DNA from 4 places in the Hydrogenophaga electricum genome. Region 1 is predicted to be linked to each of the others. Evidence: predicted binding sites of a transcription regulator. Region 1 holds the regulator's gene; each other region holds the start of a gene.

Region 1 (5,924 bases):
GGTATCCCAAGACCTTCGGTCAAAGGCACCACAAGCCGGTAGGCTGCGTGATGCCCATCCAGAGCGCCCACCCGGATGTGAGAGCCAGCGCCAAGCCTGCCAGCCGAATCGCCCAGCCCCCCGAAGCGCCGCCCCGGACACGCAACAACAACCACGGACCTGCAGTGAGCGACAGCGAAGTGCCCGCCGAAAACAAGGCCATGATCAGCGCCCCATCGAGCGCACTGGCCGACAAAGAAGCCATGAGCAACGCCGAGTAGAGCAGCCCACAAGGCATCAGCGCCCAGGCCACCCCAAGCACCACCGGAGCCTTGCTGCCCATGCCTGCGAGCACCGGTCGGGCACGGCGCCAGACCCCCTGCCCCAGATCCTCGATCCAGCCGGGCTGGCGTGCGCGCCATATCAGCGTCACACCCAGAAGCAGCGCCGCCACGTGAAACATGGTCCACACCGGGCGAACCACCTGGGTGTTGGTCCCCAGCCAAGCGAGGCCTTGCACAGAACCCGCAGCGAAAGCCCCGAACAGTGCGTACCCCACCATGCGGCTGACCTGGAAATACCACAAAGCCTGTGTACTCCGTGAACCGGCTGCGCGGCTGATGCCGGCGCAGGCAGCCCCACACATGGCCACGCAGTGCGGGCCACCGACCACGCCCATGAACAGGGCTGTCAAAGCCATCGAGGTCTGCATGGAAGCACTCTAGCAGGCGAACACGGGGGCGTCACCGCACCCCGACATGCCCGTTGTCCATCAGATGATCTTGGAAAAGCGTGCGCGATCGATGTCGCCTTGCAGGTACTTGTCAAAAACCATGGCAATCGCCCGCACCAGGTACCAACCGGTGGCTGTGACCTCGATCCCAGCGCTGTTGATCTTGAGCAACCCTTGTTCGACCAGCCCGTCCAGGGTTTCCAGCTCACGGGCGAAGTAGGTCGGAAAATCGATCAGATGTCCCAGCTCGATGGATTCGAACTGCACCGCCCCCTGGCACATGATGGACATGATGACCGAGCGACGCAGCAGGTCATCGCGCGACAAGGCCAACCCCCGCACGATGGGCAAGCGCCCCTGGTCCAGCGCATCGTAATAGTCTTCCAGGGTCTTGGCATTCTGGCTGTAGGTGGCGCCAATACGGCCAATGGCCGACACCCCGAGCGCAATGAGATCGCAGTCGGGCTGCGTGCTGTAGCCCTGGAAGTTGCGATGCAGACGCCCTTGCCGCTTGGCCACGGCGAGCGCATCGCCAGGCAAGGCGAAATGGTCCATGCCCACATACACGTACCCTGCATCGCTCATCGCATCGAGCGACATCGACAGCATGGACAGTTTGTCTCCCGGGCTGGGCAACTCGGCCGCGACGATGCGCCGCTGAGGTTTGAAGCGCGTGGGCAGATGGGCGTATGCGTACAACGCAATGCGGTCAGGGCGCAGCTCGTTAACCTGGGCAAGCGTTCGAGCAAACGATTCCGGTGTCTGCAGCGGCAGACCGTAAATCAGGTCCACATTGACCGACTCGAACCCGATCTTGCGGGCAGTATCGACCAATGCAAACACCTGCTCTGCGGGCTGCACGCGATGCACCGCCTTCTGCACGGCCGGATCGAAGTCCTGCACCCCGAAGCTCAGGCGGTTGAAGCCCAGGCGTGCCAGTGTCTGCAAGCGCTGGCTGGTAACGGTACGCGGATCCACCTCGATCGAGTACTCCCCACCGGGCACCAGCGTGAAATTGCGGCGCAGCATGGTCATCAAATCTTCCAGCTCCGGATCGGACAGGAAGGTAGGGGTACCGCCCCCCAGATGCAACTGTGAAACGTTGTGCCCTTTGCCAAAATGCTGAACCTGCAGTTCGACTTCGCGGGTCAAGTAGCGCAGATACTCGGCAGCACGCTCATGGTGTTTGGTGATGACCTTGTTGCAGGCACAGTAGTAGCACACCGACTCGCAGAACGGGACATGCACATACAGTGACAGCGGCAACGCCAACGAGCCTGCTCGACGCTGTTCAAGAGCCCTGACGTAATCTGCCTCGGTGAACGCCTCCACGAAGCGGTCGGCGGTCGGATACGAGGTGTATCGGGGACCTGGAATGTCGAATCGCTTGAGCAATTCGTCGGATATGGCGTGACTCACTGGCAGTTCTCCACTTGGGCGTTCCAATGTGCCTCAGTGGGTTGGCGGGGCCCTTGATCTTGGTCAAAAGAGACCGCGCGTACGGGGTTATCCCCACACCCAACGCCTTGATGGCACTGGGATTTCTCGACACCCTCCCATCCATGGGTTAAGCTTCGAGCGCCAATTGGCGGAAGATTTATGGACGTCCAAAGCATCAAAGTCGCCTGTTCGAGTTGCAACCTCCGCGAGCTGTGTCTGCCCATGGGCCTGAGTACAGACGAGATGAGCAAACTCGACAGTGTGGTTTCCACCCGTCGACGCATCAAGCGGGGAACAGCCCTCTTCAATGTGGGTGACAAGTTCACCTCCCTCTACGCGGTCCGCTCGGGGTTTTTCAAGACCTGCGTCACCACGGCCGATGGCCGCGATCAGGTCACTGGCTTCCAGATGACTGGCGAGATCATCGGTCTGGACGGCATCGTGAGCGACCGCCACTCCTGCGATGCAATCGCCCTGGAGGATGCCGAGGTCTGTGTGATGCCTTTTGATCAGGTCGAAGAACTCTCACGCGAATTCACGACCTTGCAGCACCATGTGCACAAGATCATGAGCCGCGAGATCGTGCGCGATCACTCGGTCATGCTGCTGCTGGGCAGCATGCGTGCCGAGGAGCGACTGGCGGCCTTTCTGCTGAACCTGGTGCAGCGCCTGCATGCACGCGGCTTCTCGCAGTCCGAGCTCATCCTGCGCATGACGCGAGAAGAGATCGGTAGCTACTTGGGCATGAAGCTCGAAACGGTCAGCCGCACGTTTTCGAAATTCGTCGACGAAGGCATCATCGACGTCAAGCAGCGCTATGTGCACATCAAGAACACCGACGGCCTGAGGTTGATCGTCAATCCAGGCACCTGCCGCTGACTGGCATCTGACATCTCACACCAAGCCCTTCGGTGCACCGAGGGGCTTTTTTATGACTGTGTCGGATCCCCTGCATGCGGGTGGCGGACACAGCCTTCGGGCCGCTGGTCCTCCGGCACAGGACAACGGTTCACCTCCAGCGGCGACATGGCGAGCAATGTGGTCAGCGCACTCGACGTCAGCGTGATGGCCCAGAAGCCAAAAAAGGCCAGGGTATAGACCGCTTGCCGGGACAACGCCAAAGGTTCACCAAACCAGTGCAGGTCGTGCGGATCCACCATGGCAAACACCAGCATTTCCAGCACGGCGGCGGCCAGAAATGACGGCCACCCTACCCACATCCATCGCTGCGCTTTCATCGTCGGTCTCCTCTACGCACGAAGTCGAGATTCGGGGTCGACGGGCTCGCCCCCGAAAGGCTCAGCGCTTAGGCGCCTCACCGGGCACCACGGGGGATGCCGCATGGTTGCGGGCCTGTCCGGCCGGCTGCATTTTGACAAGCGCGTCCACCCGCTCCTTTCCCTGCAGTGCTTTGGCAGCGGCCAGATCCCGCTCGTATTCGACCTTGTCGAGCACAGGATCTTGGTTGCTGTAGGCAATCACCGCTGTGGCAATGCCTGCCACCACAACAGCCATCGGCCCCCCCAATACCAGCCACATATGAGGGACCCGCCACCAAGGGATAGGTGCAGAGGCAGGAGACGTTTTCTGAGGGGAGTTCATGACCCAGTCCATGTGGTTGATGTGGTGAGGTTTCAGTTTATCGAGGAACCAGAAAGACAGCCTTTTCGGCGACTGCATCGGTCGGCTTCTCAGACGAGCGCACGAGAAAACGAATGGGGTGCGAACCGGGCTCTGCAGCATCCGGAGGAATTTGCACACGAACGGCGACCGAACGCACCTCAGTAGGCAGCACATCCACCCACCGATCCGACGCAATCACGATATCCGGCAGTCCGTCCACATCGAGAAAATAGCGTTGAGGGTGTTCAGTCGCGTTCATGACCTGCAAGCGGAACACATTCTCGATCCGCCCTTGCTCCACCATGCGAGCCAGTGCTCCACGATCACGGATCACATCCACTTTCAGCGGGGTGCGTAAATAAAGGCTGACCAGTAAGGCCGCCGTGATAGCCCCCAATGCCGCGGTATAGACCAGCACCCGGGGCCGGAAGGCGCGCCGGATCATCGCCTGCCGACTCCAGCCTTGTGCCACGCCGTTTTGTGTGGAATACCGGATCAGGCCACGCGGATACCCGACCTTGTCCATGACCTCGTCGCACACATCAATGCAGGCACCACAACCGATGCACTCGTATTGCAAACCCTTGCGAATGTCGATTCCGGTCGGACACACCTGCACGCACAGCGTGCAGTCGACACACGACCCCAAGCCAAGCGCTTTCGGGTCAGCCTTCTTGGAGCGCGCCCCACGTGGTTCACCGCGCGCTTCGTCGTAGGTCACGATCATCGTGTCCGGATCGAACATCGCACTCTGGAAGCGGGCATACGGGCACATGTACTTGCACACCTGCTCACGCAGAAAACCCGCATTGCCATAGGTCGCCAGACCGTAGAAAAACACCCAGAAGGTCTGCCACGGCCCCAGCGAGGCCATCAGCGTCAGCGAGCCCAGTTCGCGAATGGGGGTGAAATACCCGACAAAGGTAAAGCCCGTCCAGAGGGAAAAGATGAGCCAGAGCAGGTGCTTGAGGCCACGCTTGCCCACTTTGGCCACAGACATCGGGGCTTCGTCGAGCCTCAGCCGGGCCGAGCGCTCCCCCTCCACCCTTTTCTCTATCCAAAGGAATATTTCTGTGTAGACCGTCTGGGGACAGGCATAACCACACCAGAGACGCCCCGCCACCGCCGTGAAAAGGAACAAGGCCAGCGCTGAAATGACCAGCAACCCTGTCAGATAGATGAAGTCCTGGGGATAGAGCACCAGTCCAAAGAGGAAGAACCGACGGGACTCCAGATCAAAGAGAACCGCTTGGCGGGCATTCCACTGCAGCCATGGCAACCCATAAAAAACGATCTGGGTCACCCACACCAAAGCCCAGCGCCACTTGGTAAAGAGACCGAAAACAGACCGGGGCTGGATCTTCTTTTGGGAGACGTAAAGCGAAAGCACGGCCTCATCACCGCCACCTGCGGGCGACCGGGACGTCACCTTGTCAGCGGAAGACTCTTGAGACAAAGCACTCGCTGCTGGGGGATGAGAACTCACAAAGGCACTTTAAAAAAAGAAAACCCCAGGCATGAGATCTCATGCCTGGGGTCGATGAGGGCTTACTGTGCCGTACCGGGTTTGGTCGACAGGCCCCACACATACGACGCGAGCACGTTGATCTGCGCCTCGTTCAACAACGCCGATTGAGCCGGCATGTGGTTGGTGAAACCATTGTTGACCGCACGGACGATGGCATCCTCACCCCAACCATGCAACCAGGTGCCATCAGTGAGGTTGGGGGCCCCCATGGCATGCATGCCCTTGCCATCAGGTCCGTGGCAAGCAGCACAGGCCGCAAACTTCTCCTTGCCCAACGTGGCGCGGACCGAATCGTTGGGACTGCCGGAGAGGCTCAGCACGTAGTGCGCCAGATTACGGACATCTTCTGCCGAGCCCACTGCTGCCGCCATGGGAGGCATCACACCGGTACGGCCGTTGGCAATGGTGGTCTTGATGTACTCATGGCCCGTGCCGCCCAGCCAGTCACCATCGGTCAGATTGGGAAAGCTCTTGGAGCCTCGGGCGTCCGAACCATGGCACTGCGCGCAGTAGTTCATGAACAGGCGCTCACCGATGGCCCGTGCTTCAGGATCGGCCACCATCTGCTCCGGGGTCATGCCGGTGAATTTGGCATACACCGGGGCAATGGCATCCTCGGCC
Region 2 (5,924 bases), on a different contig from region 1:
CGAAGGCCGTACCGTGATCAGGGCTGGTGCGAATCAGAGGCAGGCCCAACGTGGTGTTGACGCCGTGCTCCAACCCCATCAGCTTGACCGGAATGAGCCCTTGGTCGTGGTACATCGCCACCACGGCATCGAACGCCCCTTGCCGGGCCCGCATGAACACCGTATCAGGTGCATACGGACCTGACACGTTCCAGCCGCGATCCCTGCCAGCCGCGATTGCTGGCGCAATCACTTCCAGTTCCTCTCGTCCGAACAGCCCCCCCTCTCCGGCGTGGGGGTTCAGTCCAGCCACCGCAATGCGTGCCTGCGGCAGACCATGGCGCGCAAAATAGTCGGCCGTAATGCGCAACGTCTCCAACACCTGATCGAACGTCACCGCCGCTATGGCCTCCCGCAACGCCACATGGATGCTCACCAGCACGGTACGCAGTCCTGGTGCGCTGAGCATCATGCGAACCGGCATCTGTTCCAGCGGGACTCCCGCGTAAGCCGCCGACAGCGCCTGCAGCATTTCCGTGTGCCCGGGATAAGGCACACCCGCCGCATGCAACGCCTCTTTGTGGATGGGCGCGGTCACCAAAGCCCTCGCTCGCCCGGCCAGCACCTCCGTTGCCCCCCAGGCGATGCAATCCGCCGCAGCCCGCCCCGCAGAGGCAGAAATACACCCCCACGACACAGGCTCATGCAAAGTACATGTCTGCACCACCACCGGAGCCCCCACCGGCACATGCACCCACGCATTCAGATCGGACACCTCCACCCATTCCGGCTCAGCCCCCAGCAAGGCCTGCGCCCGCTTCAGAGAGGGCACATCGCCCGCCACCAGGACACGCTGGCACCATTCCGGCCGTTGCATCAAGGCCTTGGCAATGATTTCCGGCCCCACACCGGCCGGATCGCCCATGGTGAGGACGATGGGGCGGGAAGGGCGTTCGGACTGCATGCGCAACCCCTTCAGGCAGGATTGGGAATATCGATGAACACATGCTCCATGCCGAGCTCCCCGGCCACATGCGCGCCCACCGCCGGCGCCCCATAGCGCTCCGAAGCGTGATGGCCGCAGGCGACGTAGGCCACGCCGCTTTCGCGAGCGTAGTGGGCTTGTGGCTCGGATATTTCGCCCGTGATGAACAGGTCTGCGCCGGCCGCAATCGCCGCCTCGAAGTAGCCTTGCGCACCGCCGGTGCAGAGCGCCACCCGCTCCACCGGCCGGCTGGCCTCATTGGCCACCAAAGTCACCGCACGTCCCAAAGAGCCTTCGATCCGATCCGCCAAGGCCTGCGCGGTGACGGGAGCGGTGCACCCCAACCAGCCCAGCGCCTGGTCCCCGAAGCAGCCCTCCAAGCCACCGAACCGCTCCAGACCCAACCGGGCGGCCAGTTGGGCATTGTTTCCGAGCGTGGGGTGGGCATCCAGCGGAAGGTGATAGGCGAACAAACTGATGTCGTGCGCCAATAGACGGGACAGGCGTTGTTTCATCCACCCGACGACCCGGCCATCTTGCCCCCGCCAGAAAAGGCCATGGTGCACCAGAATGGCGTCGGCCCCTTCGGCGATAGCGGCATCGATCAGTGCCAGACTGGCCGTCACACCAGACACCAGCTTCCTGATCCGAGCCCGGCCCTCGACCTGGAGGCCGTTGGGACCGTAGTCGCGAAACTGGGCTGGCTGCAGCAGCGTATCGAGGGTTTGCAACAAAAGCGTGCGATCAGCGGGTGCTTGCATGCCCGCATTCTGACAGCGTGCGGGACGCACTCGCCCGCGTCGGAACCTTACCCCTCGCTGCGCGGCGCCTCATTCACCTTGCGCAGAAAAAATCGGATGAACCAGATTGCCATACCGATCATGAAAATGATGCCGGCAATGCTGAAGAGGCCGTAGTCGGTCGAGAACAGATCCACCAATGCTTTCATCGTCTTCTCTCCTTAGAGATACTGAGGGGAGCACCATTGCAAGCCATGCCCTGTTCAGGTGCGTTGATCTGCATCAATTCGCATGAACCCGTGAAACAGAATGCAGATGCAGGACAATGCGCATCACGTTTGCGTCTCTTCGCCAACAGAACTTTGCTGCGCTTCTCATGAAACGACTCTGGCTGGTCTTCGCCCAATCCGTCACCGTGCTGCTGGCAGCTTATTTTGTGGTCGCCACCTTGCGGCCCGAATGGCTCAACCGCAAGCCCTCTCTGCCCATGATCGTGCCGGTTCTGGAGTCTTCGACCCCTCCGGGAGATGGCGCCCAGGCCACGACGGCGGGATTCCGCTCGGCAGCCCAGGCCGCTTCGCCCGCCGTGGTCAGCATAAACACCAGCAAAGCCACGGAAACCAATCCTCAGACCTCTGACCCCTGGTTTCGTTTCTTTTTTGGCGACCAGGGCCAATCCCAGCGGCAAAGCGGCCTCGGTTCAGGCGTCATCGTCAGTCCCGCCGGCTACATCCTCACCAATAACCATGTGATCGAGGAAGCCGACCAGATCGAGGTTCTGCTCAATGACGGCCGACGCAGTCCCGCCCAGGTCATCGGTACCGACCCGGACACCGACTTGGCCGTGCTCAAGGTCGACCTTCAGTCGCTGCCCGTTATCACGCTGGGTGATTCGGACGCACTGGCCATCGGCGATGCTGTCCTGGCTATCGGCAACCCCTTTGGTGTGGGGCAGACCGTCACCAGCGGCATCGTCAGCGCCCTGGGACGCACGCAACTGGGCATCAACACCTTTGAGAACTTCATCCAGACCGATGCGGCCATCAACCCCGGCAACTCCGGTGGCGCACTGGTAGACACCAACGGCCACCTGATGGGCATCAATACGGCCATTTACTCCCGCTCAGGTGGATCAATGGGCATTGGGTTTGCCATCCCCACCTCCACCGCCCGCAGCGTCATGGAGGCCATCGTGCGGGACGGCCAGGTCACCCGGGGATGGATCGGCGTGGAACCCCAGGACCTCACCCCCGAACTTGCTGAGAACTTCGGTGTGCCGCCGGGTACCGGCGTCATCATCACGGGCGTGCTCCAGAACGGCCCTGCCGCACAGGCCGGACTCCGCCCGGGAGACGTCATCACCCAGGTGGCAGGCAAGTCGGTCAACAACGTCGCCCAACTGCTGTCGGCGGTCGCCGCCCTTCCGCCGGGTCAGCCGGCATCTCTGGAAGTGGTCCGCAAAGAAGGCGCGCAGCACCTGCAAGTGGTCCCGGGTAGGCGCAATCTGCCCCGGCAAACCAACGGCCAGCGCTGAAGCTTTGGGGAGGAGCGGTGTTGTGGCTCTTGCCACCGCACCGCCTGCGACGCCTTAGGAAGCTGAATCTTCGGGCGTGGCCGGTGCCTGGGTGCTCCGGACAAACCACTGCGAACCCCAGATGCCCAGCTCGTACAGCAGGCACATGGGAACGGCCAGCGCCAGCTGGGAAATCACATCGGGCGGCGTGACCACCGCCGCGATGATGAAGGCCAGCACGACAAAATAACCCCGGAATTCCTTGAGCTTTTCCACGGTGACCAGATCCATCTTGACCAGCAGCACCACCACGATCGGCACCTGGAAAGCCAGGCCAAAGGCGAGGTACAGCGACAGAATGGCCTCGACATAGGAAGCGATGTCTGGCGTGGCCGCCACGCTTTTGGGCGTGAACTGCTGAATGAAGCCGAACATCTTGTCCAAGACAAAAAACTGCACGAAGGCGATACCCATGTAAGCCAGAAGGCTGCCCACGATGATCAGAGGCACGGCAAAGCGCTTCTCATGGCTGTACAGGCCTGGCGCCACAAACGCCCATATCTGGTACATCCACCAGGGCAGCGACATCAGCAAAGCCGCCATGGCCAACACCTTGAGGGGCACAAAGAACGGCGAGAACACGCCCACCGCGATCAATTTCTCCGTGCCGGCAGGCATGTGCGACAGGATGGGTACGGCGATCAGATCGATCAGGCCACTGGGCCCAGGCCAGATCGCCAGCAATGCCATGCAAATGCCCAATCCCGCCATGCCGTAGAGCAGGCGATCACGCAACTCCATCAGGTGCTGGACAAAGGGCTGCTCGGTGCCGGCCAGTTCGTCGGCGGGTTCTTTGGAGTCGGACATCAGCGGGACGCAGAAGATGAGCGTGGGCGATAGCGCGCCACACGAGCGGCACCAGACAAGGCGCGCGTGCGCACGCCAGAACGGGCCTTGTACCACTGGGGCATGGCGGTCTGTTTGATGCGCCAGTTTTTGCCGGGGTGCTTGTAGGCCGGGTAGACCGGCGCGCCCAACGCGCTCAGGGCGTCGTCCATGCCGGAAGAAGCCTGACCATCCAGCCCAGCCGTCGCTTCCGACCACGATTTTTCAAAATCATTGACGCCACTGCTGACCGAAGTCTCGACGTCGCGAGCCGCGCTTTCGACCGACTCTTTCATCTTGCGCAGCTCGTCAAGTTCCATCGACCGATTGACTTCGGCCTTGACGTCGGCCACATACCGCTGCGCCTTGCCCAACAAGGCCCCCACAGTGCGGGCCACGCGCGGAAGCTTTTCGGGGCCGATGACGATCAGCGCCACCGCGCCAATGAGCGCGAGCTTGGAAATGCCCAGATCAATCATGCAAGATTACCCGTGGGAAAGCCGCAGCCCGGCACCAGAAACCCGGACCGCCATCGCCTCCCGGCAGGGAGGCCATCGTTTTCGGTCAGCTTTTTTGCTTGGCCTCGACATCGATCGCGGCCTTGTCGGCACGCGAAGCGTCCTGGGTGACCTGGCCGGCAGCCGGTGGTGTATCGGCACCGCCTTCTTTCATCCCGTCCTTGAAGCCCTTCACCGCCCCGCCGAGATCGGAGCCGATGTTCTTCAGCTTCTTGGTGCCAAACACCATGACCACGATCAGCAGCACGATCAACCAATGCCAGATCGAAAAGGAACCCATGTCGCTCTCCAACAATATTTGATTCAGTTCGTACCCGAACTAAGGGTACCGTTGCTGGGATTCTACGCGCCGCCCCGGAGTTCAGCGCGCACGGATTCAACCGCGCGCCCAGGGGCGGGGGCCACCCATGACATGGACGTGCAGGTGGTGGACTTCCTGCCCCCCTTCTGTGCCGGTGTTGCACACGATGCGGAACCCGCCTTCAGGATACGGGTTGCAACCCTGCTCCATGGCCAGCTTGGGCGCCAGCACCATGATCCGACCCAGCAAGCGCTCGTGCTCAACCGTCAGCTGCGCCATGGAAGGGATGTGCTGCTTCGGCACTATCAGGAAGTGCACGGGCGCCCAGGGTGCAATGTCGTGAAAGGCGTAGAGTTCGTCGTCCTCGTGCACCTTGCGCGAGGGGATCTGGCCAGCAATGATCTTACAGAAAATGCAGTCGGGGTCGTGGGCACTCATGGTGGGCACAAAAGAGGTATCAATCGGGCATGGCCTGCCCGGTGTTCATCCGCACCATGCCTTTGACGATGCGGTAGAGGAACCAGACGGAAATCACCACCCAGGCAAGCATGCCCGGCAGCAAAAACAGCAGCCACAGTGGCAAGGTGACGAGGTACAGGATGCCCGCCCACAGCACCGACCGGATCCGCCATGAAAAATGGCTGGCCTGCCAGGTACCCGCCGCGTCGGACTGTTTGACCAGATCGATGACCAGGGCCACCAGCAGGATACCGATCCCCACCTGGGCGCCCGGCACGACGGCCGCAATGGCCACGACCAAGTGCAACAGGTAACTCACCCAGCCGATCGTGCGCAGCGATTCCGCTGCCTCGTCGCTCTTGTCCTGCACATCGATCACATCACGCGGGTCGTTCATCACGATCTCTCCAGAAAAGGGCGCTGGCTCACTCCCCGGCCTCCCGGGCTTGCGCCTTGCGCAGCGCTTTTTCTTCCAGGCCACTGAGGCCTTCGCGCCGAGCCAGTTCGGCCACCACATCGGCTGGCGACTTGCCGTAATGGGCCA
Region 3 (5,924 bases), on a different contig from region 1:
CCTGCATTTCCCGCTCCAGCAGGACTTTCTCGACGCCCAGGACCAGACCGTGGCTCAGCAGGTCGTCCAGGGGCTGGAGCAGGGTGACGTCGGAATCCAGGTAGAAGCCGCCGTGTGCGTGCACCAGCAGCAGGCGCAGCACATCCAGACGCTGGATGTGGCGCGGAAACCGTTCATAGGCCGGCAGCAGGCCGGGGTGGTGGCGGGCCATGAAGGCTGCCGCGTCGGTGTCGTCCCAGAGGCGCAGGTCCCAGCCGGGCGGGATCTCGGGAAAACGGGTCTTGTCGGGGGTGATGACGTGAAGGATGCGGGGAATGGCGTCGGGCATGTACGTCGGTTCCGGGCGATGCGGCAATCGGGCACGCCAAGATAGGGCATGTGGCGCTTCCCCGCAACCGCCCGGTGTCTTTTCGGAGATCGCCGCACGCAGGGCGGTGTCAGTGCAGCCCGGTCAGCGACGCGGCAACGGCCCGCTTGAAAGGGGTGAAGCGCTCGCCCAGGTCCACCAGGGCCTGGCGCAGCAGGCGTGCCGGGGCTTCTTCGCGGGTGTAGAGCGAGGCCACGGCGTGGGTGGCCAGGTACAGGCCCCGGCTGGCGTGGCGGTGGGTGCGTTCGTAGCTGCGCAGCAGCGCCGGGTCGGCGATGTCGCGTCCGCCTGCGTGGGCCTGGCGCAGCAGGCGCGCCAGGGTGTCGATGCTGCGCAGGCCGAGGTTGAAGCCGTGGGCGGTGACCGGGTGCATGCCCACCGCCGCGTCGCCGACGGCGGCAAAACGCTGCGACACCAGCCCGCCTGGCCAGACGCCCACCAGCGGGTACGCGTGGCGTGTGCTGGCCAGATGCATGGGGCCGAGCTGGTGGTGGAAGCGTTCGGTCATGGCCTGGCCGAACGCGGCAGCTTCCATCGTCAGCAGCGGTTGCAGCGCCTGGTGTGGCAGGGTCAGCACCGCCGATGAGCGGGGGCGACCGGTGTCCGGGCAGGGGTTCATGGGCAGCAACGCCAGGGTCTGGCCGTGGTCGAACCACTCCCAGGCGGTTTCGTGGTGGGGCTGCTCGTGGGTCATGGCGCAGACCAGCATGGTCCGGCCGTAGTCGTGCAGTTGCGCGGAAATGCCCACGGCGCGGCGGGTGCTGGAGTGGCGGCTGTCGGCCGCCACCAGCAGGCGGGTGTGCAGCGTGCGGCCGTCCGAGAGCGTGACCTGGCAGCGGTCGCCGCGGGTGTCGATCGGGCCGACCTGCAGGCCGTCGATGAGCTCGGGCGGTGCGCCACTGTCGTCGGCGGGCGCGAGCGCGGCTTCGAAGGCGGCGCGGCGGATGTGGTGGTTGCCCACGAGGTAGCCCAGTTCGCTGCGCGGGCTGAGCTGGTGGCTGATGACCATGCGGCCCTGGCGCCGGCCCGGTCCGCCGTTGAGCACCAGGGCGTCACGCAAGGGGGCGACGGCACCCGTTTCCAGGTGTTCCCAGATACCCAGTTGCCGCAACAGGCCGGCGCTGTGCTGGGTCAGCGCGATTTCCCGGCCATCGAAGGCCGGCGCCTGCAGCGCCGCAACCGTCTGGGATTCGACCAAGGTGACCCGAAGGCCGCTGCCTCGCAGGGCCCGGGCCAGACTGAGACCCGCCGGCCCGGCGCCGGTGATGAGTACGTCGCAATGCATGATGGGCCCGCACTGTATAGGTGCATGCTGGTGGGGGGCTTGACCAAGGTCAAGCTGCCCGACCTCGGGGCAGGCATGAAAAAGCCCCGCAGACCGGGGCCTGCGGGGTGGTGGGCGGGATCGGGCCCGGTGTCAGCTCCGGGGAGCGGGCATCGGCGCCGGACCTTCGCCCGGGTGGCCCGGGTGGCGGCCCTGACGGTGTTGCGGGCCGTGGCCCTTGAAGCCGGCCTGGTGGAACGGGCGGGCTTGCTGGTCGAACACCTGCTTCTGTTCGGCCGTGAGCTGGCCGTAGAAGCTGCGGGTGGCGTCGATGCGCTGGGTGAAAGCGGCATCGCGTTCGGCCTTGAGGGCGGTCATGCGGTCCAGCCGTTCCGGCGTGGTGAGCTTGGCCCAGTCCTGCGGAGCCTCGGGCGGTTGCGCAGGTCGCTGCGGGGTGGTCCGGGCCACGAATGCGGCCCAGGCGGCTTCCTGTTCCGGCGCCAGCTTGAGTTCGGCCTTCAGCTTGGCCTGGTGCTCGGCACGCATCTTTTCCATTTTCTGCAGGCGCTCGCCGCGCTGGGCGTGGCGGGCTTCCCGGCGGGGTTGCGCCGGCTTGGCGTCCGGGCTGGCCTGGGCCGCTTGCGGCACCGGCGTGGCCGGGGGCTGCGTGGCCGCACCCTGGGCGATGGCGGTGGCGGACAGGCCGGCGATGGTGGTGGCCAGCACGGTGGCGATGAAGGATCGGGTGAGAGTCGGTTGCATGATCGCTCCTGAATGGGGTGGAAGAACCGGTCGTTGCGGGTTTCAGCGACGACGTGGGTTCAGTGTCCGGCGAACGTGTAAACGCGAAGGCACCCGCATGCTGCTGCGGTGTAAAGATTTGTGCCGTTTCAGGCGTGGCCGAGGTCGTCGAGGATCGGACAGTCGGGCCGGTCGTCGCCGGGACAGTGGCACAGCAGCGTGTCCAAGCTGCGCTGCATGGCCTGCAGGGCCGCGATGCGCTGGGCCAGCTCGTCGTGGTGGCGCTGCGCGATGCGCTTGACGGCGGCGCTGCTGCGGCGCCGGTTGTGCCAGAGTCCGACCAGTTCCGTGATGGCGTCGAGACTGAAGCCCATGTCGCGCGCGCGTCGGATGAAACGCAGCGTGTGCACATCGGCCTGGCCGTACTGGCGGTAGTTGCCGTCGGTGCGGGTCACCGCACCAAGCAGCCCCAGGGCTTCGTAGTGGCGCAGCATCTTGGGGGAAATGCCCGACAACCGGGCAGCCGTGCCGATCGGCACCGGCCAGCGGGCCACGGCCGGCAGCGGGGTGTCTGCCGACGGGCCGGATGTGCTGTCCACCGGCCCGCTGGCATCGTCGTGAACGGACACGGCGCGGCGGAGCGGCGGGGTCATGCCGCGACCGTGTAGCCCTCTTCGCGGATGGCCGCGGCCACCGCCTCGCGCGACTGGGGTGTGTTGACCTCGACCAGGTTCTGGCTGCGGTCGATGCGAACTTCGGCCTGCGGATCGAGGGTCTTGATGGCGGTCTGCACGGCACGTTCGCAGTGGCCGCAGGTCATGCCTTGCACGGTGAAGGTTTGGAGGGACATGGAAAATCTCCTTGAAAAGGGCATCATCTTCAAGTCTGACACGGTGTCAATGTCAAGCCCGGCGGTTCGGAAACATCTGGTGGCTTGACCTTCCCATGGGGGTAAAGCTTATGCTGACTCCCATGAATGCCTCCACACCCGAAATCATCGCCGAAGGACTGCCCATCGATCTGGGGATCGGCGGCATGACCTGCGCCTCCTGCGTCACGCGGGTCGAGAAAGTGCTGCGCAAACAGCCCGGCGTGCGCGATGCCACCGTGAACCTGGCCACCGAATCGGCCCGTGTCGTGCTCCAGGGGCCCGCCGATGCCGAAGTGCTGGCCCGTCTCCGCCGCGCGGTGCGCGACGCGGGGTACGAGCCCCGCGCCCTGGACGATGGCGCCCTGGACGACGTGCCCCGCTGGTTCGGCCTGCCGGTGGACGTGCTGCCCGTGCTGGCCGGGCTGCTGCTGTCGGCACCCCTGGTGCTGCCCATGGTGGGCGATCTGCTGGGCCGACACTGGATGCTGCCGGCCTGGGCGCAGTTCCTGCTCGCCACGCCGGTGCAGTTCGTGCTCGGCGCGCGTTTCTACAAGGCCGGCTGGCACGCGCTCAAGGCCCGCACCGGCAACATGGAACTGCTGGTGGCCATCGGCACCAGCGCGGCCTGGGGCCTGTCGACCTGGTTGTGGTGGCGCGCCGCGCCCGACAGCATGCCGCACCTGTACTTCGAGGCCTCGGCCGTGGTCATCACCCTGGTGCTGCTGGGCAAATGGCTGGAAGCGCGCGCCAAGCGCCAGACCACCAGCGCGATCCGGGCCCTGCAGGCCCTGCGTCCCGAACGCGCCCGGCTGCTGCCCGACGGCGTGCGCCGCACCGAGGTGACCGAGGTGCCGGTGGACGAATTGCTGCCCGACGACCGCATCCAGGTGCTGCCGGGCGAGCGGTTTCCGGCCGACGGCGAGGTGGTGGAAGGCCAGACGCAGGCCGACGAATCCATGCTCACGGGCGAGTCGCTGCCCGTGCCCAAGCAGCCCGGCGACGCGGTCACCGGTGGCGCGCTCAATGGCGAAGGCGCGGTGCTGGTGCGGGTGCGCGCGGTGGGCGCGCAGAGCATGCTGGCGCGCATCATCGCGCTGGTGCAGGACGCCCAGGCGGCCAAGGCGCCGGTGCAGCGGCTGGTGGACCAGGTGGCGGCGGTGTTCGTGCCCGTGGTGCTGGGCATCGCCGCCCTCACGCTGGCGGGCTGGCTCTGGACCGGCGCACCGCTCGAAGAGGCTTTGCTGCACGCGGTGGCGGTGCTGGTGATCGCCTGCCCCTGCGCGCTGGGGCTGGCCACGCCGGCGGCCATCATGGCGGGCACGGGCGTTGCGGCACGGCACGGCATTCTCATCAAGGACGCGCAGGCGCTGGAGATGGCCTACCGGGTCGACACCGTGGCCTTCGACAAGACCGGCACCCTGACCGAAGGTCGGCCGCGCCTGCGCCTGATCGAAGTCCTGCCCGGGGTTGATGAAATGGCGGTGCTGCAGGCCGCGGCAGCGCTGCAGGCGCAGAGCGCCCATCCGCTGGCCCATGCCGTCATGGACGCCGCCCGCAACCGCGGCGTGGTGGTGGCGCCCGATGCCGCGCAGTCGGTGCAGTCGGTGGTCGGGCGGGGCAGTCTGGGCCAGGTCCAGGGGGTTTCGCTGGCGCTCGGCAGCGTGCGCTGGATGGGTGAACTCGGGGTGCCGCAGGCCGAACTCGGTCCGGTGGTGCAGAACCTGCAGACATCCGGGGCCACGGTGTCGGTGCTGGCCAGCGAGCGCGACGGGGTCTGGCGGGCGCTGGCGGTGCTGGCCTTCGGCGACGAACCCAAACCCGGTGCCCGCGCGGCGCTGGAACGCCTGCGTGCCCAGGGCCTGCGCCTGTGCATGGTCTCGGGCGACAACGCCGGGGCGGCCCGCGCCATGGCCGAAACCCTGGGCCTCAAGCCCGCCGCGCTCGAAGAAGGCGGGGAGGTGATTGCCGACGTGCTGCCTGGCGACAAGGCGGCCGTGATCCGCCGGCTGAAGGCCGGGGGCTTCGCCCCCCTTGCCGGCGTTCCTGAGGCGGTGGCGTCCGATGCGCCGGTCCACACCGTGGCCATGGTGGGCGATGGCGTGAACGACGCCCCGGCGCTCGCCGCCGCCGATGTCGGCATGGCCATGAGCCACGCCCAGGGCGGCAACGCCGACGTGGCCATGCACGCGGCCGGCATCACGCTGATGCGGGGCGACCCGGCGCTGGTTGCCGCGGCGCTGGACATCTCGCGCCGCACGGTGCGCAAGATCCGCCAGAACCTGTTCTGGGCCTTCGCCTACAACGTGGCCGGCATTCCGCTGGCAGCGCTGGGCTTCCTCAGCCCGGTGGTGGCGGGGGCGGCGATGGCCCTGAGTTCGGTCAGCGTGATGAGCAACGCGCTGCTGCTGCGGCGCTGGCGGCCACCGGAAGCGCGCTGATCCGGGGACGCTGGCGAGCACGGCTTGACGCACGTCAAGCCCGTCAGCAGTCGGCTGGGGGATAGTCCACAGGTTGGCCGACCGATCGGTCGGCTCTGGCGAACTGACCGGTAGCGGAGACACCCATGACCCCCGAATCCCTGCGCGTGATCCGCGAAGAACACGCTTCCCTGGCTGCCATGCTGCAGTCGCTGCTGCAGATGATCCGCCGCGGCCCCCTGCACGACGGCAAGGACGACACCG
Region 4 (5,924 bases), on a different contig from region 1:
CATGATCGACGCCACGGAAAAGGCCTTGCTCGATGCCGGCGTGCGACCCGACCGCATCCACACCGAACGCTTCACCTCGCCCACACCGGATGTGCAACCAGCCGGTCAGCGCCAGGCTCCCACGCCGAGCCAGCCTGCGGAACGGAAACTCGGGGAAGTCGCCTTGACGGTGATGCTCGACGGCAAACCCCATGCACTCCGGATGCGCAAGGACGAGCACGTGCTCGACGCCGCGCTCAACGCCGGGCTCGATCTGCCCTGGTCGTGCAAAGGCGGCGTGTGCTGCACCTGCCGAGCCAAGGTGATGGACGGACAGGTCACCATGGACAAGAACTTCACACTGGAGCCTTGGGAAACCGAGAAGGGTTTCGTGCTGTCCTGCCAGGCTCGGCCGACCACCAGCACGCTGGTGGTCAGCTACGACGAGCGCTGAAGCCCTGGCGGCACAGTTGCCGCATCAGCCCACCCATCCGCGCGCATCCTCCATGACCTCCCGGCCCAACGGGGTCAACTGGGCGTGTTCACACACTGTGGCGAATCCCGCCTGGAACCGCCGCCGATCGTCTGCCGCAGCCAGCAATGCGGCCTTGTGCTCGGCATCGTTCAGACACCCGCTGCCGGCCAAACCCTCCATGGCCCAGGCCATGCGAGCGGAAACATAGGTCGCATGAACAATGCCATCCATCGGGCGCGGATCTTCCCGCAACGGTGAGGGATAGAGTTCGTCGTCGGCGTTTTCGATCAGCGCCTGCTCACGACACATACCGAACAGCACACTGTGACCGGACTCGTGCGCCAACACCTCGGCCACGGCGAGACGGTCGCGGTGATGCCGGGGGTTGAGCAGCAACAGGCCCCAGAACTGGTAATGCGACGCCCCGTCAAACTCGTAACGGGCCCCCGGCGGCGCCTGCGCCAGCAACACATCCGAGACGATGGCCGTCAGTTCCCCATGCAATGCCGGCAAGCCCTCGGCCAGCAGCTCGCGCCCCGCCCGGAGCAGAACCTCAAACGCCTGTACGTCCGCCTCGCCCAAGGGATGGAAGGCATCGGCCTCTTCGCCCAGACGTGCGTCCAGGATGGCATCCAGCGTACGCGCCTCCAGGCTGCCCCGGCCACGAACACACCATGCGCCGCCCGGATCGGGGCGAGCCGGGCAGGCCGCCAGCCGGTGCGCCACCGCCAAGGCGGGCTCGGGCTCGTCCAGCAACAGGTGCTCGGCCAACTGGAAATAGAGCCCGAAGGCCTCGGGCCCCAAAGACTGCCCCGCAGACAGGCGCTCCATGGTGGGATACAGCGCCTCCTGAAGTCCAGCAGGCCCGGCCTCAGCGAGATGGAGGAGACTGCCCAGCAGATCCGCCTGCATTCCCCGATTCAGCTGTTGGCCACGCGCAGCCGAGGGCACAAACCCCATGTCACACCTCGGCGTGCGGCACGCCCCCAGCCAACGTCGCCGGAACGCCCATCAAGCGCACATGCCGCGCTTGTCGCCCCTTTTCAGGCCCAGCAGCGGGGACGTCTTGCGACCGACCTTGAAACCCTGCTTCACCCCGCGCTTGATCCCCACCCGCAGCTGCCGTTGCTGCGCATCGTCAATGGATACCGAGACATCGGCCACACCATCCGACGGGGCCAGCCGAGCCGCGTCGAGACGGAAACCCAGCAACTTGCGGACATCCAACTTGATGTTCATCGAATACGCTCCAGTCAAAGTGTCTACACAAATGGACACACTGCCTCATAATTACATCGATGCAGGCCTCCGTCAACCGCGTCCGTCGACTGATTTACGTCACCACCCGGGACCATGCCTACACGTTTCAGGCTTGGCCGGCATTGCTGGCACCGACGGGCATCGAGGTGCAGCGGTTCTGCTATGAACAGTGGCTGCCTGCAGCCCGCACCCCCGTGGGCACCTACGTCCTGACCGACTTTGATCGTCTGTCCGTCAGCGAACTCCAGGTGGCGGGGGAATTGTTTCAGACCCTGGTGGCTGCGGGCATGACCGTGCTCAACGATCCCCGCCAGTTTCGCCCCAGAGCCTTCCTGCTCAAACAGCTCCAGCACTCAGGCATCAACACGTTTGGCTGCCACCTGCCCGCAGCCGGGGAGTGGCCGGATCGCTTTCCGGTGTTTCTCCGCACACTGGCCGGGCACCGGGGCGTGCTGTCCGAATTGCTGCACGATGGGACTGCCTGCCAGCAGGCGCTCGAAGCAGCGCTGGCGCAAGGCTTCACACTCAGTGACCTGGCCTTCATCACTTTTGCCGCCACCCCCAGCGCGACGGGGGCTTTTCAGAAACACGCGGCTTACCGCATCGGTGACCGCATCGTCCGCGCGGTCACCGTCAACCAGCGGCACTGGATGGCCAAAGTGGGGGAACTGGGTGTGGCCTCCGAAGCCCAGTACCGGGAAGAGCTGACTGAAATGGATCACTACCCGCACGCGGCGTTCGTACACCGCGTGTTCGACGCGGCCGGGTCAACCTTTGGCCGGCTGGATTTCGGTCTCACGGACGCGGGTCCGCAGGCCTATGAAATCAACACCAACCCCCATATGGGCAGTGGTGCACCCGACGAATTGATGCACCCGAATGCCGACCGGAGCGCCACCATGCAACGCATTCGCCGCGACCTGATCGAAGCGTTCGGGGCACAGGTGCCACCGCACCCCCGAGGCTGGATCCGTCTGCGCGATCAACGCAGGCCGGTGCCCCGGGTGTGAGGGCCCCGCGAAAGGCCCTCAACCCTTGACGGTGCTGCTCAGAACTTCCAGCCCAGGCCCACGCCCACCAGCACCGGATCGACCTTGAACTTGCCGATTTCGGCGCCACCGGCGGAGACCTTGGTGCCGATGTTGACCTTCTTCACGTCAAAGTTCAGGTACAGGGTCTGGGACAGCGGCACGTCCACCCCCACCTGCAACGCCAGGCCGGTGCTGTTGCGCTTGATGTCGACGCCTGCCGGCAGCTTGACCGAGCTGAAGCGCGTGTAGTTCAAGCCGGCACCCACATACGGCTTGAAGCTGCCGGCGTCGAAGTGGTACTGCACCGTCAGCGTCGGCGGCAGGTGTTTGAGGCTGCCGATGTCCAGCGCGCCATTGCCCGCCGACAGGGTGTGCTTCTGCGGCACGGTCAGGATCAGTTCGGCCGCCAGGTTCGGGCTCAGGAAGTAGGTGAAATCGACTTCCGGCAGCCACTTGTTGTTGACCGAAAGCGCCAGACCGGTGCTGTCCTTGTTGGCACTGTCGAGGTGCACGGCACGCGCACGCACCAGCAGGTCTCCGGACTTGAAGTCCTGCGCCATGGCGGCGCCGGCCGACAGCATCGCCAGGGCAGCGACGGCAACGATGTGCTTCTTCATCATGATGTCTTCTTCATCCTCGTCACGGGAACATTCCCGGCGGCCATTACAGAAGACCCGATGGGGCGCAACTTTGCGTCAGATCAAACCCGACCGGCGCCCCGATTCGGGGCATCGGTTTTTCTTTGCACGCTTTTGACGCACGTCAATGCTGGCGGGGAACCCGCTTTCACTCAGGCAGCAGCTGCACCCGAAACACGCCCCGGTGCCGCACCCCCAGCGCTTCGGCAGCGGCGTGGCTGAGATCGATGGCGCGGTTGCCCGTGTTCGGCCCCCGGTCGTTGATGCGCACGACCACTTCGCGCCCGGTATCGACACTGCGCACGCGCAACCAGGTGCCAAATGGCAACGTCGGGTGCGCGGCCGTGAGTTCGTCGCGGTCGAAGCGTTCTCCGCTGGCCGTGCGCCGCCCATGAAACCGGTCGCCATACCAGGAGGCCAGGACGATGGGCACCCGCCCTGGGTGCCAGTTGGTGTCGCCCAGGGCGTCCCGCTGTGTGCTGCAGCCGGCCAGCGCCGCCACGCCCAGCACCAGGAACATGCGGCGTTGCCAGCCCGGGGACGTCATGCCCGCAGTCGGCGCACGAGCTCGAGGGTCGCCGCGCTCTGGTTCATGGTGTAGAAGTGCAGGGCCGGAGCGCCCAGCGCCACCAGGCGTTCGACCAGGCTGCTGACCACGTCGAGCCCGAAGGCCTTGATGGACGCCGTGTCGTCGCCATAGGCCTGCAGCCGCAGGCGGATCCAGCGAGGAATCTCCGCACCACACGCGTCGGAAAAGCGCATCAATTGCGTGGAGCTGGTGATGGGCATGATCCCCGGCACCACCGGTACATCGGCCCCCAGCGCCCGCGCCTCGTCGACGAAACGGGCATAGGCGTCGGCACTGTAGAAATACTGGGTGATCGCGGAATCCGCGCCCGCCCTCACCTTGGCCGCATAGGCCTTGAGGTCGGCCTCGGGCGAGCGGGCCTGCGGGTGCACCTCGGGGTAGGCGGCCACTTCGATGTGGAAGTCGCGCCCGGTTTCGGCACGGATGAAAGCCACCAGATCGCTGGCGTACTGAAATTCACCACCGATGCCATAGCCGCTGGGCAGATCGCCCCGCAGCGCCACCAGCCGCCGCACGCCCATGGTCTTGAGCTGCGCGAGCTGATCGCGCACGCTGGTCTTGGTGGCGCCAATGCAGGAAAAATGCGATGCCGCGTCCACACCTTCGGTCAGGATGGCCTTCACGGTGTCGAAGGTCCCTTGCTGCGTGGAGCCGCCGGCGCCATAGGTCACCGAACAGAACTCGGGCTGGAGCGCGTACAGCTGCTGGCGCACGGCGCGCAGCTTGTCGGCGCCCTCGGGCGTCTTGGGCGGAAAGAATTCAAAACTCAGGGGCAGGCCCATACGAAAAACTCCCGGTTGCCATCACCACCGGTGATGGCGCTGTCGAAATAGTCGCGGCAGCGCAGACCGTGATCGGCACAGGCCTGGGCCATGCGCTGCTGCACTAGGGCGTAGCTGGCGGGGTTTTTCACCAGCCCCCCTTTGCCGATGTGTTCAGGCTGCAACTCGAACTGCGGCTTGACCAGCATCAGCAACCCCGGCCCGCCAGCCTTGAGCAGCGGCACCAAGGCCGGCCAGACCAGCGTCTGCGAGATGAAAGACAGATCGCCGACGATCAGATCGAACGGCGCGGCGGCCGCAGCGCCGCCAGCAGCCACCAGCTGTGGTGCGGTCAAGTCGCGCGCATTGCACTTTTCGATGCAGATCACGCGCGGATCGTTCCGCAGCGAAGGATGCAACTGGCCCTGGCCCACGTCCACCCCGACCACGTGCGCCGCACCGCGCTGCAGCAGGCCGTCGGTGAAGCCACCGCTGCTCTGCCCCACGTCGAGGCAGCGCAGGCCCGCCACGTCGATGCCGCAGTGGGTGAGTGCCGCATCGAGTTTGAGTCCGCCGCGCGAGACGAAGCGCGATTCCGCCGTGTCCAGCAGCTCCAGATCCACCGTTTCGCGCAGCTCCTCGCCGTTCTTGGTCACCGTTTTCCAGTCGCCGCCGGGCAGGCGCCAGCGCACGCCCGCCGCGATCAGCCGCTGCGCTTGCGAGCGCGATGCGGCCAGGCCACGGTCAACCAGCAACTGGTCAGCACGCATGATGGGATGAAGAGATCTGATGCCAGGGCGCAGTGGAACCGGCTTGACCGGGCCACCAGCGCCACCCCCAGGAGGGTGACACCGAAGGCCGCGCGAGGGGCGTCCTCATGCTGCGCGGGGGATCAATACCGGTACGTGTCGGGCTTGTACGGCCCTTGCACCGGCACGCCGATGTAGGCGGCCTGTTCCTTGGTCAGGGTGGTCAGCTGGGCGCCCAGCTTGGACAGTTGAAGGCGCGCGACCTTTTCATCCAGGTGCTTGGGCAGCACGTAGACCTGGCCGACCTTGTAGTCCTTGGGCTTGGTGAACAGCTCGATCTGGGCAATGGTCTGGTTCGCGAAGCTGGACGACATCACGTAGCTGGGGTGGCCGGTGCCGCAGCCCAGATTCACCAGCCGGCCCTTGGCCAGCAGGATGATGC

What was found. Region 1 encodes FNR, which switches genes on or off when oxygen is low (the NO sensors DNR and NnrR bind a similar motif). Its sites were predicted from a motif close to TTGATNNNNATCAA; they were not measured.
Region 2: the regulator FNR is predicted to act here: its motif matches at 1,977-1,990, upstream of QQK43_RS10660 (DUF3149 domain-containing protein).
Region 3: the regulator FNR is predicted to act here: its motif matches at 1,692-1,705, upstream of ubiM (5-demethoxyubiquinol-8 5-hydroxylase UbiM).
Region 4: the regulator FNR is predicted to act here: its motif matches at 3,498-3,511, upstream of QQK43_RS07905 (OmpW/AlkL family protein).

Annotation. Positions count from the first base shown of each region.
Region 1 is NZ_BSPB01000001.1:149,620-155,543, reverse strand. It holds gene QQK43_RS00735 (sulfite exporter TauE/SafE family protein) at 20-691, opposite strand; gene hemN (oxygen-independent coproporphyrinogen III oxidase) at 752-2,131, opposite strand; gene fnr (fumarate/nitrate reduction transcriptional regulator Fnr) at 2,312-3,031, shown strand; gene QQK43_RS00720 (hypothetical protein) at 3,082-3,390, opposite strand; gene QQK43_RS00715 (nitrogen fixation protein FixH) at 3,452-3,832, opposite strand; gene ccoG (cytochrome c oxidase accessory protein CcoG) at 3,792-5,204, opposite strand; gene ccoP (cytochrome-c oxidase, cbb3-type subunit III) at 5,324-5,924, opposite strand, start outside.
Region 2 is NZ_BSPB01000014.1:43,654-49,577, forward strand. It holds gene pdxA (4-hydroxythreonine-4-phosphate dehydrogenase PdxA) at 1-943, opposite strand, end outside; gene QQK43_RS10655 (Nif3-like dinuclear metal center hexameric protein) at 955-1,725, opposite strand; gene QQK43_RS10660 (DUF3149 domain-containing protein) at 1,773-1,913, opposite strand; gene QQK43_RS10665 (Do family serine endopeptidase) at 2,081-3,238, shown strand; gene tatC (twin-arginine translocase subunit TatC) at 3,293-4,084, opposite strand; gene tatB (Sec-independent protein translocase protein TatB) at 4,084-4,581, opposite strand; gene tatA (Sec-independent protein translocase subunit TatA) at 4,667-4,900, opposite strand; gene QQK43_RS10685 (histidine triad nucleotide-binding protein) at 4,997-5,359, opposite strand; gene QQK43_RS10690 (DUF4870 family protein) at 5,379-5,777, opposite strand; gene QQK43_RS10695 (phosphoribosyl-ATP diphosphatase) at 5,806-5,924, opposite strand, start outside.
Region 3 is NZ_BSPB01000015.1:15,498-21,421, forward strand. It holds gene QQK43_RS11035 (glycosyltransferase family 32 protein) at 1-328, opposite strand, end outside; gene ubiM (5-demethoxyubiquinol-8 5-hydroxylase UbiM) at 438-1,652, opposite strand; gene QQK43_RS11045 (Spy/CpxP family protein refolding chaperone) at 1,785-2,393, opposite strand; gene cueR (Cu(I)-responsive transcriptional regulator) at 2,522-3,025, opposite strand; gene QQK43_RS11055 (heavy-metal-associated domain-containing protein) at 3,022-3,222, opposite strand; gene QQK43_RS11060 (heavy metal translocating P-type ATPase) at 3,345-5,681, shown strand; gene QQK43_RS11065 (hemerythrin domain-containing protein) at 5,807-5,924, shown strand, end outside.
Region 4 is NZ_BSPB01000009.1:24,328-30,251, forward strand. It holds gene QQK43_RS07885 (2Fe-2S iron-sulfur cluster-binding protein) at 1-433, shown strand, start outside; gene QQK43_RS07890 (aKG-HExxH-type peptide beta-hydroxylase) at 458-1,366, opposite strand; gene QQK43_RS07895 (hypothetical protein) at 1,466-1,693, opposite strand; gene QQK43_RS07900 (ATP-grasp domain-containing protein) at 1,753-2,724, shown strand; gene QQK43_RS07905 (OmpW/AlkL family protein) at 2,763-3,362, opposite strand; partial or broken gene QQK43_RS07910 (septal ring lytic transglycosylase RlpA family protein) at 3,532-3,804, opposite strand; gene metF (methylenetetrahydrofolate reductase [NAD(P)H]) at 3,927-4,754, opposite strand; gene QQK43_RS07920 (TlyA family RNA methyltransferase) at 4,739-5,503, opposite strand; gene ahcY (adenosylhomocysteinase) at 5,626-5,924, opposite strand, start outside.